DNA from 2 places in the Nocardia sp. NPDC001965 genome. Region 1 is predicted to be linked to the other one. Evidence: predicted binding sites of a transcription regulator. Region 1 holds the regulator's gene; the other holds the start of a gene.
The links. The regulator HspR, encoded in region 1, represses chaperone genes until heat shock. The targets are predictions, from matches to a motif close to ANNTGAGTNNNNNNNACTCANNT.

Region 1 (7,258 bases):
GGACAAGGTTCCGGCGGATGTGAAGTCCAAGGTCGAGGCCGCGATCGACGACGCCAAGAAGGCGCTCGAGGGCACCGACACCGCCGCGGTGAAGGCCGCCGTGGAGAAGCTGGCCACCGAATCGCAGGCGCTGGGCCAGGCGATCTACGAGGCCCAGGCCGCTTCGGACGGCGGGGCCGCCGGTAACGGCGCCGCGGGCGCGGACGCCGGCGACGACCAAGTGGTCGACGCCGAGGTCGTGGACGAGCCGGTCGACACGGAGAAGAAGTGACGAATTCGGGAAACAAAGGTAACTCGGGAGAGCCAGCGGAACCGGTCAGCTTCGTCGACAAGCGCAAGATCGACCCGGAGACCGGTGAGGTACGGGATCAGGCCGGGGCGGCCAACGGCGCCGCCCCGGCCGGGGCCGAAGAGGGCATAGCCCCCCAGGCGCCGCAGGCCGGTCTCGACGGTGACGGTGTCGAGACGGCGCCCGCCGAGGTTCCGGCCGGGGCCTCGGACGAACTCGCCGAGCGCACCGCCGATCTGCAGCGGCTGACGGCCGAATACACCAACTACCGGCGCCGGGTCGAACGCGATCGCAAGACCGCGACGGATTCCGCCAAGGCCGCCGTGGTCACCGAACTGCTCGGTGTCCTCGACGATCTGGATCGCGCGAAGGCGCACGGTGACCTGGAATCCGGGCCGTTGCGTTCGGTGGCCGACAAACTGATCGAGGCGCTGCGCAAACAGGGTCTCGAGGAATTCGGTTCCGAGGGCGAGTCTTTCGATCCGAACCTGCACGAGGCGGTTCAGCACGAAGGATCCGGACACGATCCGGTGATCGGCGTGGTGATGCGCAAGGGTTATCGCTTCGGTGAGCGGGTGCTACGGCACGCGCTGGTCGGCGTGACCGACGGGGTGGGGGATCTCGGATCGAACCCGGGTTCCGCGACCGCGGCGGAACCCGCTGCGGCGGAGGCATCGGATGCTGATGCCGGCTCGGACAAGTAACGACTCCGCGGCGAAAGCCACGGACCGGGTCGCGCGGCGTACCCCCGGAGACATCCGGGGGCGCCGCGCGCCCGTCACGCCACGCGCGACGGGCCCGGAGACGGTAGGAAAGTGTGACCACGCAGCGGCCCGCCCGGGTCGTGGAACGGTACCGAGAGGAGGAGATGCCCGGTGAGCCAGCGGGAGTGGATCGAGAAGGACTTCTATAAGGAGCTGGGTGTTTCCTCCAGCGCTTCCACCGAAGAGATCAAGAAGGCGTATCGCAAGCTCGCCCGTGATCTTCATCCCGACGCCAACCCCGGCGATGCCAAGGCCGAGGAGCGGTTCAAGGCGGTCAGCGAGGCGCACACCATCCTGTCCGACCCGGCCAAACGCGCCGAGTACGACGAGACCCGACGCCTGTTCTCCGGCGGCGGGTACGGCCGGGGTGGCGGCTTCACCCCGGGAGCAGGCGGCGGATTCTCCCAGAGCTTCGATCTGGGCGATATCTTCGGCCAGGCCGGTGCCGGCGGTGCCGACGGCGGCCTCGGTGACCTGTTCGGTGGCCTGTTCAACCGGGGCGGCGGTGCCACCCGCACTGGCAGCCGCCCCCGGCGGGGCGCCGATGTGGAGGCCGAGACGACGCTCGGGTTCCGCGAGGCGGCCAAGGGCGTCACGGTGCCCCTGTACCTGACCAGCCCGTCACCGTGTACCACCTGTCACGGCAGCGGTGCCAAACCCGGGACCAGCCCGCGGGTCTGCCCGATCTGCAACGGCAGCGGTGTGGTGAGCCGTAATCAGGGCGCGTTCGGATTCAGCGAACCGTGCGACGAGTGCCGCGGCTCCGGCTCGATCATCGACGACCCGTGCGTGGACTGCCACGGCAGCGGTATCCAGAACCGCACCCGCACCATCAACGTCCGGATCCCACCGGGTATCGCGGACGGGCAACGGATCCGGCTCGCCGGACAGGGCGAAGCAGGGCTGCGGGGCGCGCCCTCGGGCGATCTGTTCGTCACGGTGCACGTGAGCCAGGACAAGGTCTTCGGCCGGGCCGGCGACGACCTCACTCTGGCACTTCCGGTCAGCTACAGTGAGTTGGTGCTCGGTACGACCGTATCGGTGCCCACTCTGGAGGGCCGGGTCGGTGTGAAGGTGCCGCCGGGTACCGCGGACGGCCGCATCCTGCGGGTGCGCGGCCGCGGAGTTCCCAAACGTGGTGGCGGAGCCGGTGATCTGCTGGTCACCGTGAAGGTCGCCGTGCCGCCGAAGCTGGACGACGACGCCGTGACAGCGCTGCGCGCGCTGCAGGAGGCGGAGAAGGCCAGCGGCTTCGATCCGAGAGCGGGATGGGCAGGTGCGTAATGGAGCCGAAACGACCACCCGAGGCGAAGTCCGCGCGCCAATCGAGCACTGAATATTTCGTGATCTCGGTGGCGGCTCAGCTGGCCGGTATGCATGCGCAGACCCTGCGCACCTACGACCGGCTGGGCCTGGTGACACCGCAGCGCACGTCCGGCGGCGGCCGGCGCTATTCGGAACGGGATGTCGAACTGCTGCGCGAGGTGCAGCGGCTCTCCCAGGACGAGGGCGTCAATCTCGCCGGGATCAAACGGATCATCGAGCTCACCAATCAGGTCACCGAACTCCAGCAGCGAGTGCTGGACCTGTCCGCGGAGCTGGAACGGGAACGGGCCCGGCCGGATTACCGGCCGGAACTGATTCCACCGCAGCGCAATACCGCGCTGGTGGTATGGCAGCCACGGAACCGGCGGAAGTATTGACGGCTGTGTTTATTGCGCCGCCTCCGGCGTCGCAGGCGGGGCCCTCGTGACCCCGGTTCTTCACTCCGGCGCTCAGTCGCTGCGCTCCTTCGCTCTGTCGCTCCAGAACCGGGGCGGGCCCCGCCACTGAGGTGGGCTGTTCGGCGCTGCGGTCGGGATTACGGGACCCCGACGTGTCGATCGGGCCGCCTCCGGCGTGGCGGTCGGGTCATGTGAACCCGGTTGCTTCGACGGCCGCATTCGGGGTTGCGGTCACGCGTCGTTCGTCTCCGGCCATGCTGATGGTGCCGCTCCGGGGTCGCGACCGCGGGTCGCTCGGCTCCGGGTCTGTCGATCGGCGCGGGTTCAGGCTCCTTCGAACTGGATCCGCTCGGCCGGGGTGCCGGCGTCGAGTAGACGTTCCACCGTGGACCTGGTCATCGCGGGTGATCCGCAGACCAGGACCTGGTGCCGGTTGAACGAACCGTAGGAGCCGACCACTTCGGCGAGGGTGCCCTGTAACAGGTCGTCGTCGTCGAAACCTATATCCACCCGGTGGCTTTCGTACCATTTATCGGGCCAGGACGGGTCGTCGAGCCGCTCCACCACCGGTACCACGGTGAGCCAGGGCAGGTCGGCGGCCAGCAGCACGAGCATATCGGCGGCGTACAGGTCGCGCGGCGCGGAACCGCCGAAGAACAGATAGGTGGTGGGTGGGTCCGGATGCCGGGCCAGTTCCAGGATCTGGGCGCGCAGCGGGGCCAGACCGGTACCGCCGGCGATCATCACCACCTCGTCGCCGTCGGGGTCCACGGTGAACATGCCTTCGGGTGCCGAGAGCTTCCAGCGATCTCCGGCCGCGGTATCGGCGACGATCCCGGCGCTGCACCAGCCACCCGCGACCGTGCGGACATGGAATTCGAGTTTGCCGTCCAGCGAGGGCGGTAACGCGGGGGAGAACCGGCGCCGCATCCCCGGGAACTGCGGGACCTCGACCTGCACGGACTGTCCGGCGAGGAACGGCACGTATTCGCCGATCAACCGGACCACGGCCATATCGTGGCGCAGCCGGTGGTGTTCGACGACATCGGCCAGCCAGTAGTCCCGCTGGGACGGATGGCCGGGGGACGCGCTCGGGTCGTTGGTCATACCTCACTCACCTGACGGGCCGGGCCGGACGGCGACCCGTCCGGTGCTCGATATGCGATACCGATCAGACCGGATCGGTGCTGATGATCTCCTCCGGGGTGCCGACCGCGAGCAGTGCACGCCGGGTATCGGCGATCATCTTCGCCGAACCGGCGATCTGGATCTGCCGATCCTCCCATGCCCCGAAACTGGCCACCACGGCGCCGAGGTTGCCGACCAGGCGCCGGTGCATCCCGTAGGGCGCGTCCTCGGTGGGATGCGGATACCACCACGGGTTCGTCTTGTGCTCGCACACCGGGACGATGGTGAGCCACGGGTTGCTCTGCGAGAGCTGCCACATGTTCTCCACGTCGTACAGATCGCACGGGTACACCCCGCCGATGAAGAAGTGCACCCGGGGGTTGATACCGCGGCGGCCCATCTCGATCAGCTGGGCGCGCAACGGCGCGACACCGGTGCCCGACCCGATCATCAGCACATCCCGGCCGCTGTCCTGGTCCACCTGCAGGCCGCCGAGCGGTCCGCCGATGAGCCAGCGGTCGCCGACCTTGGTCTCGTTCACGATCGACGGGCTCACCCAGCCGCCGCGCACCTTGCGGACGTGGAATTCGATCTCGCCGTAGGGGTTCGACGGGATGGCGGGCGAGAGGTAGCGCCACATCCGGGGCCGCTGCGGCACGGAGATGGGGACGTACTGGCCGGCCAGGTAGGGAATCGGGTCGTCGGACTGGAGCCGGACGATGGCCAGGTCTTCGAGGACGTGCCGGTGGCCGACGACGGTGGCCTCCCAATAGGGCGGCGAATCATCGGAATTGGCGCCGATGGCCATGGCGGCGGCGATGAGCAGGCATACATCGCGCCACCCTTCGGCGAGTTCTCTGGTCCAGTAGGGGCCGTTGTAGGTCTGGAAGGCGGCGTAGAGCGCGGGCCCGGCCTGGTCGTAATGCGAAGCATCGACACCGTATTTGCGATGGTCGCGGGCCAGTTGCTCGAGGAATTTCTGGGCCCGATCCCAGTCTTCGAGGTGGTCGAGCATGTACTGGACAGCGGTGACCACCCGCTTCGCCTGCATATCCATGGCGGGCGGGAACAGCTCCCGCAGCCGCGGGTTCTCCGCGAACAGGTGACCGTAAAAAGCGCTGACCAACCGCTCGGGTCCACTCGGCGCATCGACCACCGACTGGAAATTGGCGCGGACCAGCGCTGCCGAACGCGCATCCACGGCGTGGAGCTTCCTTTCCCTGAATTCCGACCCGGAGGGACCGACCGTTACGGCGGCCCTTCACCCGACCAGTATCCCCGAAAAAAGAGATGATGGTGGGTGTGAAATACGGTTACCGGGTTTGGCTGATCTTGTTCGCGGGTACCGACGCGTCGTTGTGAGCCGTGATCCAGCACTTTTCTGGCAACCCGGTGCGGGTGAGTCGTCACCGAAAATTTCAAAGTTGAGCGGAACAGACTCAACCTTTCGAACGTTGAATCGGGCAGAACGGCACGAGACACCGGGATCGGTGCGGATGCCGGATGAGATATCGACTAGCAGGAAGGTGCTTCGTGGACTCGTTCAATCCCACCACCAAGACCCAGGCCGCGCTGACTGCCGCATTGCAGGCAGCCTCGGCCGCCGGCAATCCGGAGATCCGCCCGGCCCATCTGCTGGTGGCACTGCTGGACCAGACCGACGGCATCGCCGCGCCCCTGCTCAAGGCCGTGGGCACCGATCCCGCGACGGTGCGCCGCGAAGCGCAGGACATCGTCGACCGGTTGCCACGCGCCACCGGCGCCACCACCACCCCGCAACTGGGCCGCGAGGCGCTGGCCGCGATCACCGCGGCCCAGCACCTGGCCACCGAACTCGGTGACGAGTACGTCTCCACCGAGCATGTGATGGTCGGGTTGGCCGCCGGTGACACCGACGTGACCATGTTGCTCGAGAAATACGGTGCGACCGAGTCGGGGCTGCGTGAGGCATTCACCGCTGTGCGCGGCAGCGCCCGGGTCAGCAGCCCGGACCCGGAAGGCAGCTATCAGGCGCTGGAGAAGTACTCCACCGATCTCACCGATGCCGCGCGCGCCGGAAAACTGGACCCGGTGATCGGGCGCGATACCGAGATCCGCCGGGTCGTCCAGGTGCTGTCCCGGCGTACCAAGAACAACCCGGTGCTCATCGGTGAACCGGGTGTCGGCAAGACCGCGATCGTGGAGGGCCTGGCCCAGCGCATCGTCGCGGGCGACGTACCGGAATCGCTGCGCGGTAAAACCGTCATCTCGCTCGATCTGGGCGCGATGGTCGCGGGCGCGAAGTACCGCGGCGAGTTCGAGGAGCGGCTCAAGGCCGTCCTCGAGGAGATCAAGTCCAGTGCCGGGCAGATCATCACCTTCATCGACGAACTGCACACCATCGTCGGCGCGGGCGCGACCGGCGAATCGGCGATGGACGCGGGGAACATGATCAAGCCGATGCTGGCCCGCGGCGAGCTGCGGCTCGTCGGCGCGACCACGCTCGACGAATACCGGCAGCACATCGAGAAGGACGCCGCGCTGGAGCGCCGCTTCCAGCAGGTGATGGTCGGCGAACCCTCGGTAGAGGACACAGTGGGCATCCTGCGCGGTATCAAGGAACGCTACGAGGTCCACCACGGTGTGCGGATCACCGACTCCGCCCTGGTTTCGGCGGCCACACTGTCGGATCGCTACATCACGTCCCGGTTCCTGCCCGACAAGGCGATCGACCTGGTCGACGAGGCGGCGTCCCGGCTACGGATGGAGATCGACTCCCGGCCGGTGGAGATCGACGAGGTGGAACGCGCGGTGCGGCGACTCGAGATCGAAGAGGTCGCGCTCACCAAGGAGACCGACGAGGCATCCAAACAACGGCTCGAGCGGCTGCGCGGCGAACTCGCCGACGACCGCGAGAAGCTCAACCAGCTCACCACCCGCTGGCAGAACGAGAAAACGGCGATCGATCAGGTGCGCGTGCTCAAAGAGCAGCTCGAGACATTGCGTGGTGAATCCGACCGCGCCGAACGCGACGGTGACCTGGGCAAGGCCGCCGAGCTGCGGTACGGGCGCATTCCGACGCTGGAAAAGGAGCTCGCCGAGGCCGAGAAGACCTCCGGCGCGGCCGCCGACGGTGAGGTCATGCTCAAGGAGGAAGTCGGCCCGGACGATATCGCCGAGGTGATCTCGGCGTGGACCGGAATCCAGGTGGGCCGGCTGCTCGAGGGCGAGACCGAGAAATTGCTGCGGATGGAATCCGAACTCGCCCGCCGGGTGGTCGGGCAGAACGACGCGGTGCGGGCGGTCTCCGACGCGGTACGCCGGGCCCGCGCCGGTGTCGCGGATCCGAATCGGCCGACCGGTTCGTTCCTGTT
Region 2 (7,258 bases), on a different contig from region 1:
AAACGCGGCCGTCCGAGATAGTCCTTCAGATCGCCGATATCGATGGTCAGTGCCGTCGTGGACACGGCGACCTCCGACAACCGGGTCGCGGCCTTACGCAGTGCCTTGGCGATCAGCCTTTCCAGCTGTCGCACCCCGGCTTCCCGGGTGTAGTCGGCCGCGATCTCGCGCAGCGCCGCATCGGTGACCCGGACCTCCTCGGCGGTCAGCGCGTTGCGTTCCAGCTGCCTGGGCAGCAGGAAGTCGCGGGCGATGGCGACCTTGTCGTCCTCGGTGTATCCGTCGACGGTGATCACTTCCATCCGGTCCAGCAGCGGGCCGGGGATGGTGTCCATGACGTTGGCGGTGGCCAGGAACAGCACATCGGACAGATCGAGGTCCAGATCCAGGTAGTGATCGCGGAAGGTGTGGTTCTGCGCCGGATCGAGCACCTCGAGCAGGGCCGCCGCGGGGTCACCGCGGAAATCCGAACCGACCTTGTCGACCTCGTCCAGCAGCACGACCGGATTCATCGATCCGGCTTCCTTGATCGCGCGGACGACCCGGCCGGGCATCGCGCCCACATAGGTCCGCCGATGGCCGCGGATCTCCGCTTCGTCCCGTACCCCGCCCAAGGCGACACGGACGAATTTGCGCCCGAGCGCCCGGGCCACGGATTCGCCCAGGGAGGTCTTGCCGACACCGGGCGGGCCGGCCAGGACCAGTACCGCGCCGGACCCACGACCGCCCACGACCTCCAGGCCGCGCTGTGCCCGTCGCGCCCGCACCGCCAGGTACTCGACCATCCGATCCTTCACCTCGTCCAAGCCGTGGTGATCGGCGTCCAGCACGGCCCGAGCCGCCGCCACATCGGCGGAATCCTCGGTTTTCACCTGCCACGGCAGTTCCAGCACGGTATCGAGCCAGGTCCGGATCCAGCCGCTCTCGGGACTCTGATCGCTGGACCGCTCCAGGCGACCGACCTCGCGCAACGCCGCCTCACGCACATTGTCGGGCAGTTCGGCCTGTTCGACCCGGGCGCGGTAGTCGTCGGCGCCGTCGGGTTCGTCCTCGCCCAGTTCCTTGCGGATGGCGTTGAGTTGCTGGCGCAGCAGGAATTCGCGCTGGCTCTTCTCCATGTTCTCGCGGACCTCGTCACCGATCTTCTCGGTGACCTCGGCCTCGGCGATATGGGCCCGGGTCCAGTCGATCAGCAGGTTCAGCCGCTGCGCGACATCCGGGGTCTCGAGCAGTTCGCGCTTCTGCTCATCGGTGAGATACGCGGCGTAGCCGGCGGTATCGGCGATGGCGGACGGATCGGTGAGCTGGTTGAACGCATCGACCATCTGCCACGCCTCCCGACGCTGCAGCACCGATACCACCAGTTTCTTGTACTCCTCGGCCAGTTCGCGGGTGCGGCCGTCGGCGGCGGGGACCTCGACCGGTTCGGCCTCCACCCACAGCGCCGCGCCGGGTCCGGTGACACCGTGCCCGATCTTCGCGCGCCGTTCCGCTTTGAGCACCGCGGCCGCCGCGCCGCCGCGCATCCGGCCGATCTGTTCGACGGTGGCGATCACGCCGTAGGCGGCATAACCCTCGGTGAGCCGCGGGGCCAGCAGTACGGTCCCGGTCTTCGCGGCCTGCGCTGCGTCGATCGCCGCCTGGGCGGATTCGTCCAGTTCGATCGGCACGACCATCCCGGGGAGCACGATGGGATCGGTCAGGAACAGCACCGGAAGATTCAGTGGTGTAGTCACGAACACAACCTCCAATACTTGAGCTACTCCCACTCAACTTCGTCGCATTCGGCTTTGTTCCGTCCCGGTGTTCGCCCACGGCGAAGCCGGGGCAATGCGACGGAAATCGGGGGTATCAGCCGCGTCGGAGGTGCAGGGCCAGCAGGGCCGTGTCGTCGGTGACACCGGAGCGCAAGGTGGCGAGCAACTCCTTCAGCGCGGCCACGGTGGCCGTGGCCGTGGCCGGAGCCAGCGCGCGGACGAAGTCGAGCAGGGCGCGCTCCCCGTAGAAACCGTCCGGGGTCCGGGCCTCGGTCAACCCGTCGGTATACAGCAGCAACGTATCGCCTGGGCTCAGCGTGAACGAGCGGGTGACCACGGTGGCGTCGGCGAGCGCGCCGATCAACTGCCCACCGTGGGTGTGCAGATAGTCGACGCTGCCGTCACCCCGCAGCAGCAGGGCCGGGGGATGCCCACCGGCGGCCATCGTGACCGCGGCACGCGGCCCGGCGGGATCACCGGTATCGAGGGTGAACTGGCCGTAGAGAACCGTGCAGAAGCGAACGGTGCCCGGCGGTGACGCGCGCACCATCACCGTGTTGAGGTGAGTCAGCACGGCGGCGGGGTCGGGGTCGTGGACCGGGGCGGCGCGCAGGGTGTACCGGACCAGGGACGTGAGCGTGGCGGCGACCACGCCTTTTCCGCATACGTCGCCGAGAAAGAATCCCGACGTATTCGGGGAAATGGGGAACACATCGTAGAAATCGCCGCCGACCTCGTCGGCGGAGGCGGCGTGGTAGTGGGCGGCGATATCCATCCCTGCGACCGGTTCGAGCGCCGAGGGCAGCAGGGTGCGCTGCAGCGTCACATTCAGGCGCTGTAGGCGTTCACGCTCCTGTTCGGCTTCCCGGCGGGCACGCAGCAACTCCGTTTCGTAGGCGCGGCGCTCCCGGGCGTCGAAGACCGTGCTGCGGATAAGCAGTCCGTGCCCGTCCGCTGCGGTCTTGACCGTCGAGGTGACCAGCACCGGTAAGCGCGACCCGTCGGCTGCCCGCATTTCCAGAGCGATACCGCTGATCTGACCCTGCATCCGCAGCAGCGGCGCGAAATGCGTCTCGTGGTAGAGCCGGCCACCGACGGTGAGCAGATCGCTGAAGTAGCGGCGACCCACCAGTTCCTCCCGGCGGTAACCCAGCCAGTCCAGGAGCGTGGCATTGACCTTCGCGATACGACCGTCCAGCAGTGTGGACAGGTATCCGCACGGCGCGTTCTCGTACAGGTCCTCGACATCATCCTCCAACAGCGCGCTGAATTCGGCGCGCTGCTCCGGATCCGCGGGCAGCGACCCCGGGCGATCACGATCCGGCCCTTCCGCGCGGCCCATGATCGTCACAAACCGCGCACGAAATCGGTGATCGCCGCCGCGGTCTCCTCAGGGGCGGCCAGTTGCGGGCAGTGCCCCGTCGCGGCCAGGGTCACCAACCGGCTGCCGGGGATGCTCGACCGGACGAACTCCCCCACTCCCGAGGGGGCGATCGCGTCGTTCGAACACTGGGCGACCAGCGTCGGAGCCTGCACCGCCCCGAGATCCGCGCGGTTGTCGGACAAGAAGGTGACGCGGGCGAACACCCGGGCGATCTCGGGGTCGGTGCGGCAGAAGCTGCTCTCGAGCTCCTGCGCCAGCTCGGGCTGCTGCGGATTACCCATGATCACCGGCGCCATCGCCCCGGACCACCCCAGGTAGTTGGCATCCAGCGAATCGAGCAACTCCTCGATATCGGCAACACTGAAGCCACCCCGATACCCGGTGGCCGGGTCGTCGATGAAGCAAGGGCTCGGCGCCAGCAACACCAGTCCCCGGAACAGATCCGGCTCCGCTGCGGCGGCCAGCACACCCATCATCGCCGCCACCGAATGGCCGACCAGCACCACCGGTCCCGGTCCGACCGCCCGGCACACCTGCCGGAGATCCTCCGCGTAGCCCGCCATGGTCGAATACCGTCCCGGCTCCCAGGCCGACAGATCCGACCGTCCCGACCCCACATGATCGAACCGCACCACCCGGAACTGCTCTTCCAGCAGCGGGATCACCAGCCGCCACAGGCCCTGGTCGCAGCCGAACCCGTGCGCGAGCACCACGGTCGGCCCGTCGGCACGGCCCGACACCGTCACCCGGTTCCTGCTCACTACATCGACCACCCACCCATCCTCGCACCGCGACACCGAACGCCGGGCCCGGCCGGTACCGGCAGGCCGGAAACCGAAGCCCCGTCCGGGGCGGGTCAGTGTCCGGCGAACGCCTCGGCGAGCCACCACGCACCGTTGTCGTCGGTGATCTTCGCGTCGAGGACCAGCGGGCGCGCCCGGCCCGTCCGGCCCCGGTCGTCGAGCCATCGGCGCACCGCTGCCAGGTCGCCGACCGATCGAACGGTGACGCCCGTCGCGCCGAACCCCTCGGCGACAGCGGCGATATCGGTCTCCGGGAAGGTCACCGCGCCGTGGTCGGCGTCCCCGAAGTGATGCACTTCGGCGCCGTAGGCGGAATCGTTGTAGACGATCACCACCAGCGGCAGTTCGCAGCGCACCGCCGTCTCCAGTTCGGTGATCGCCATCAGGAACCCGCCGTCGCCGGCACCCAGTACCGGCAGGCGGTCGGGCCGCGCGAATGCCGCACCGATGGCGGTGCCCAGTCCCAGCCCGATCGACTGGAACGCCTGGGTGAAACAGAATCCGTTCTCGTCGGGCACCGACAGATGCGTCGCGGGATAGCCCATGAAGTTCCCGGAGTCGATCGAGACGATACGCTGCGCGGGCAGCATCTCGTCGAGTGCGATCGTCAGTTCCCGCGGGTCGATCCGATCGCCCGCGGCGGAAGCCACCACCGGTACATCCTGCCACCGGCCGCTGCTCGCGATCCGGGATGCGACCGCGGCGGTGCGGTAACCGGTCACCTCGTCCGGGCCGGCCGACCGCAACTCCACCAGCACATCGCGGGCTGTCGTGTCACAGTCGCCGAGTACCCCGATATCCACCGGGCGGTGCGCTCCGATGGCGTCGATATCGTCGTCGACCTGCACGATCCGGGCACCCTCGCCGAGCAGCCGTCCGTGCCGGGTGGTCCACATGTTCAGCGCACAGCCCCAGCCGACGACCAGATCGGCGGCGGCGATCAACTCGGCAGTGGTGGGCGAGGAGAAGCCCCCGGAGATACCGAGCGCGAACTCGTCGTCGGCGAAGAGCCCGTTGGCGACGGCCGAGGTGGCGACCAGCGCCCCGCATGCCCCGGCCAGCGCGACGATCGCGGGTCCGGCGTGGCGGGCGCCGCGACCGGCGATGAATACCGGCTTGCGCGCAGCACGCAGCGCCTCGGCCAGTCTGCGGACCGCCTCGATACCCGGTCTCACCCGGATCGGCGGCGCGGGCAGCGCCACCGGCCCGCCCGCGGTGCAGGATGCGGCGGCGATATCGATCGCGATATTGAGGACCACCGTCCGGCGCCGAGTCGTTGCCGTCCGGAACGCCCGGGTCACATCGGCGACCGCGGTCTGCGCCGAGTACACGCGCTCGCTCACCGCGCCCACGGCCCGGACCAGTGCGTCCTGGTCGATCCGGAAATTGGACCGGAGGGCCGCGGCCGGGCTGTCCGCGGTGAGCACGATCATCGGCGTCCGGCTCTTGGCGGCCTCACCGATCCCGGTCATGGCGTTGGTCAGCCCGCAGCCCTGATGCACCGAGACCAACCCGGTCCGGCCCGACATCCGCGTGTAGGCATCGGCCATACTCGCGGCGCCGCCTTCGTGCCGAGCGGCCGTGAACGGGACCCCGGCCCGGCGCAGCGCGTTGGTCATCACGAAATTGCCGCTGCCCACGACCCCGAAACAGTGCCCGGCACCCAGATCGGCCAGCACCCCGCCGACCACATCGGCGACTGTCGGGCCGTGGACCACATGTTCGGTTCCCGCGGGCAGCGGGGGGTTCGCCGATCCCGCGGCGGTCATGCGCCCGCGCTGCCGCGATCGAGCACCGCCAGCACCCGCGACGGGCTACCCGTGCCGCCCACGATCGGTAGCGGGCTCACCACCAGCATCGCGCCCACCGCGGGCAGGCGGCCGAGGTTGCGCAGCGAGGTGAGACCGTATTTGTCGTTCCCGAGAAAGTAGTGGTGGACCGGGAAGGCGGGGTCGAAACCACCGGCCAGACCGGCGTCCACCCCGACGGTTTCGACACCCAGACCGGTGATCGACCGTTCGGTGGCCAGCCAGCGCGCGCAGTCGGATGCCACCCCGGGCGTATGCGAGCCGGTCTCGTCGGTGTTGAGGAACTCCGCCTCCGAACCGCCGCGCGACTCCCAGCCGGTGCGCAGCAGCAGCCATGTTCCCTCGGTCAGCCTGCCGTGTTCCTGCTCCCACGCCTGGACCTCACCGATCGTGAGCAGATGATCCGGATCGGCGGCGACAGCGCCGGTGAGATCCAGGACAGCGGCGGGACCGACGAGCCGGCGCACCGGAATCTGCGAGACATCGTCTCCGTCGCGCCCGGTCACCCAGTGCACCGGAGCATCGAGATGAGTGCCGATGTGTTCCCCGGTGTGGATGTTGTTGTGCCGCCAGAACGGGCCGGGCTCGTTATAGGCGCTGACCTCCTCGAGACTGAAATCGATAAGATTCGCGAACGGTTCGGGCAGGCGCAGGGCCGGGGTCGAACTGCTCAGCGGAGTGGTCAGATCGATCACTTCCAGCTGCCCGGTGGCCAGGGCATCGAGGAAGGCGGGGAGTACCGAGGTCTCGGGGTTGCTCATTCCGGCACCCTATTCCGGTTTTCCGCCGCGCGGCACAGCCGGCGAGGGCCGCGCGGCGGCGGTGAGCCCTGATTGACACCCGGGACGGCCCGATGACAATGTGATCATCTCGAACACCGATCCGGCCACAGGGGAGCGCGCGATGATCACACTCTCGTCCGGAGTGTTGATCAATTGGGAAGAACTCACCGGTCAGAGCAAGTTCGTCGTCGATCTGATCAGTTTCCCGATATTCAGCGCCGCCGCCGGCTGGCTCACCAACTGGACCGGCGTGCTCATGCTGTTCTGGCCGCTGATGTTCCGTGGAATCCGAATCCCTGGTCTCGACGTGCTGTACCCGTATCTACCGCGCCGTGTCCAGGTACTGCCGACCTTTTCCGAGGACGGGTCGCGGCTGGGTTTCCAGGGGTTCATTCCGGCGCGCGCCGAGAAGATGGCGAGTATCTGTGTCGACAAGGCCCTGCTCCGAATCGGCAGCCCCCGGGATTTCATCCACGAGCTGGATCTCGACGGTATAGCCGACTATGTCGCGGCGCTCGCCCGTAAACAGGTGAAGAGCATCGTCGACGAGGTGATGAACCGGGAGAACCCCGATCTCTGGAATGCCGTACCCCGCGCGATGCGGCAACTGATCTATCAGCGGGTGGAACGGGAATTACCGGAACTCACCGGCCGGGCGTTCGATTCGCTCGGCGACAACGTCGATCAGCTCGTCGACGTGAAGGGTTTCGTGATCCGGTATCTC

Region 2: a site for HspR is predicted at 1,753-1,775, ahead of lon (endopeptidase La). Genes of this name have one in related genera too.

What each region holds. Positions count from the first base shown of each region.
Region 1 is NZ_JBSFDZ010000007.1:47,045-54,302, forward strand. It holds gene dnaK (molecular chaperone DnaK) at 1-271, shown strand, start outside; gene grpE (nucleotide exchange factor GrpE) at 268-993, shown strand; gene dnaJ (molecular chaperone DnaJ) at 1,165-2,337, shown strand; gene ACWCPQ_RS13160 (heat shock protein transcriptional repressor HspR) at 2,337-2,756, shown strand; gene ACWCPQ_RS13165 (FAD-binding oxidoreductase) at 3,102-3,884, opposite strand; gene ACWCPQ_RS13170 (globin domain-containing protein) at 3,949-5,106, opposite strand; gene clpB (ATP-dependent chaperone ClpB) at 5,439-7,258, shown strand, end outside.
Region 2 is NZ_JBSFDZ010000006.1:200,715-207,972, reverse strand. It holds gene lon (endopeptidase La) at 1-1,676, opposite strand, end outside; gene ACWCPQ_RS12580 (PP2C family protein-serine/threonine phosphatase) at 1,852-3,102, opposite strand; gene ACWCPQ_RS12575 (alpha/beta fold hydrolase) at 3,105-3,914, opposite strand; gene ACWCPQ_RS12570 (thiamine pyrophosphate-binding protein) at 3,998-5,713, opposite strand; gene ACWCPQ_RS12565 (cyclase family protein) at 5,710-6,513, opposite strand; gene ACWCPQ_RS12560 (hypothetical protein) at 6,656-7,258, shown strand, end outside.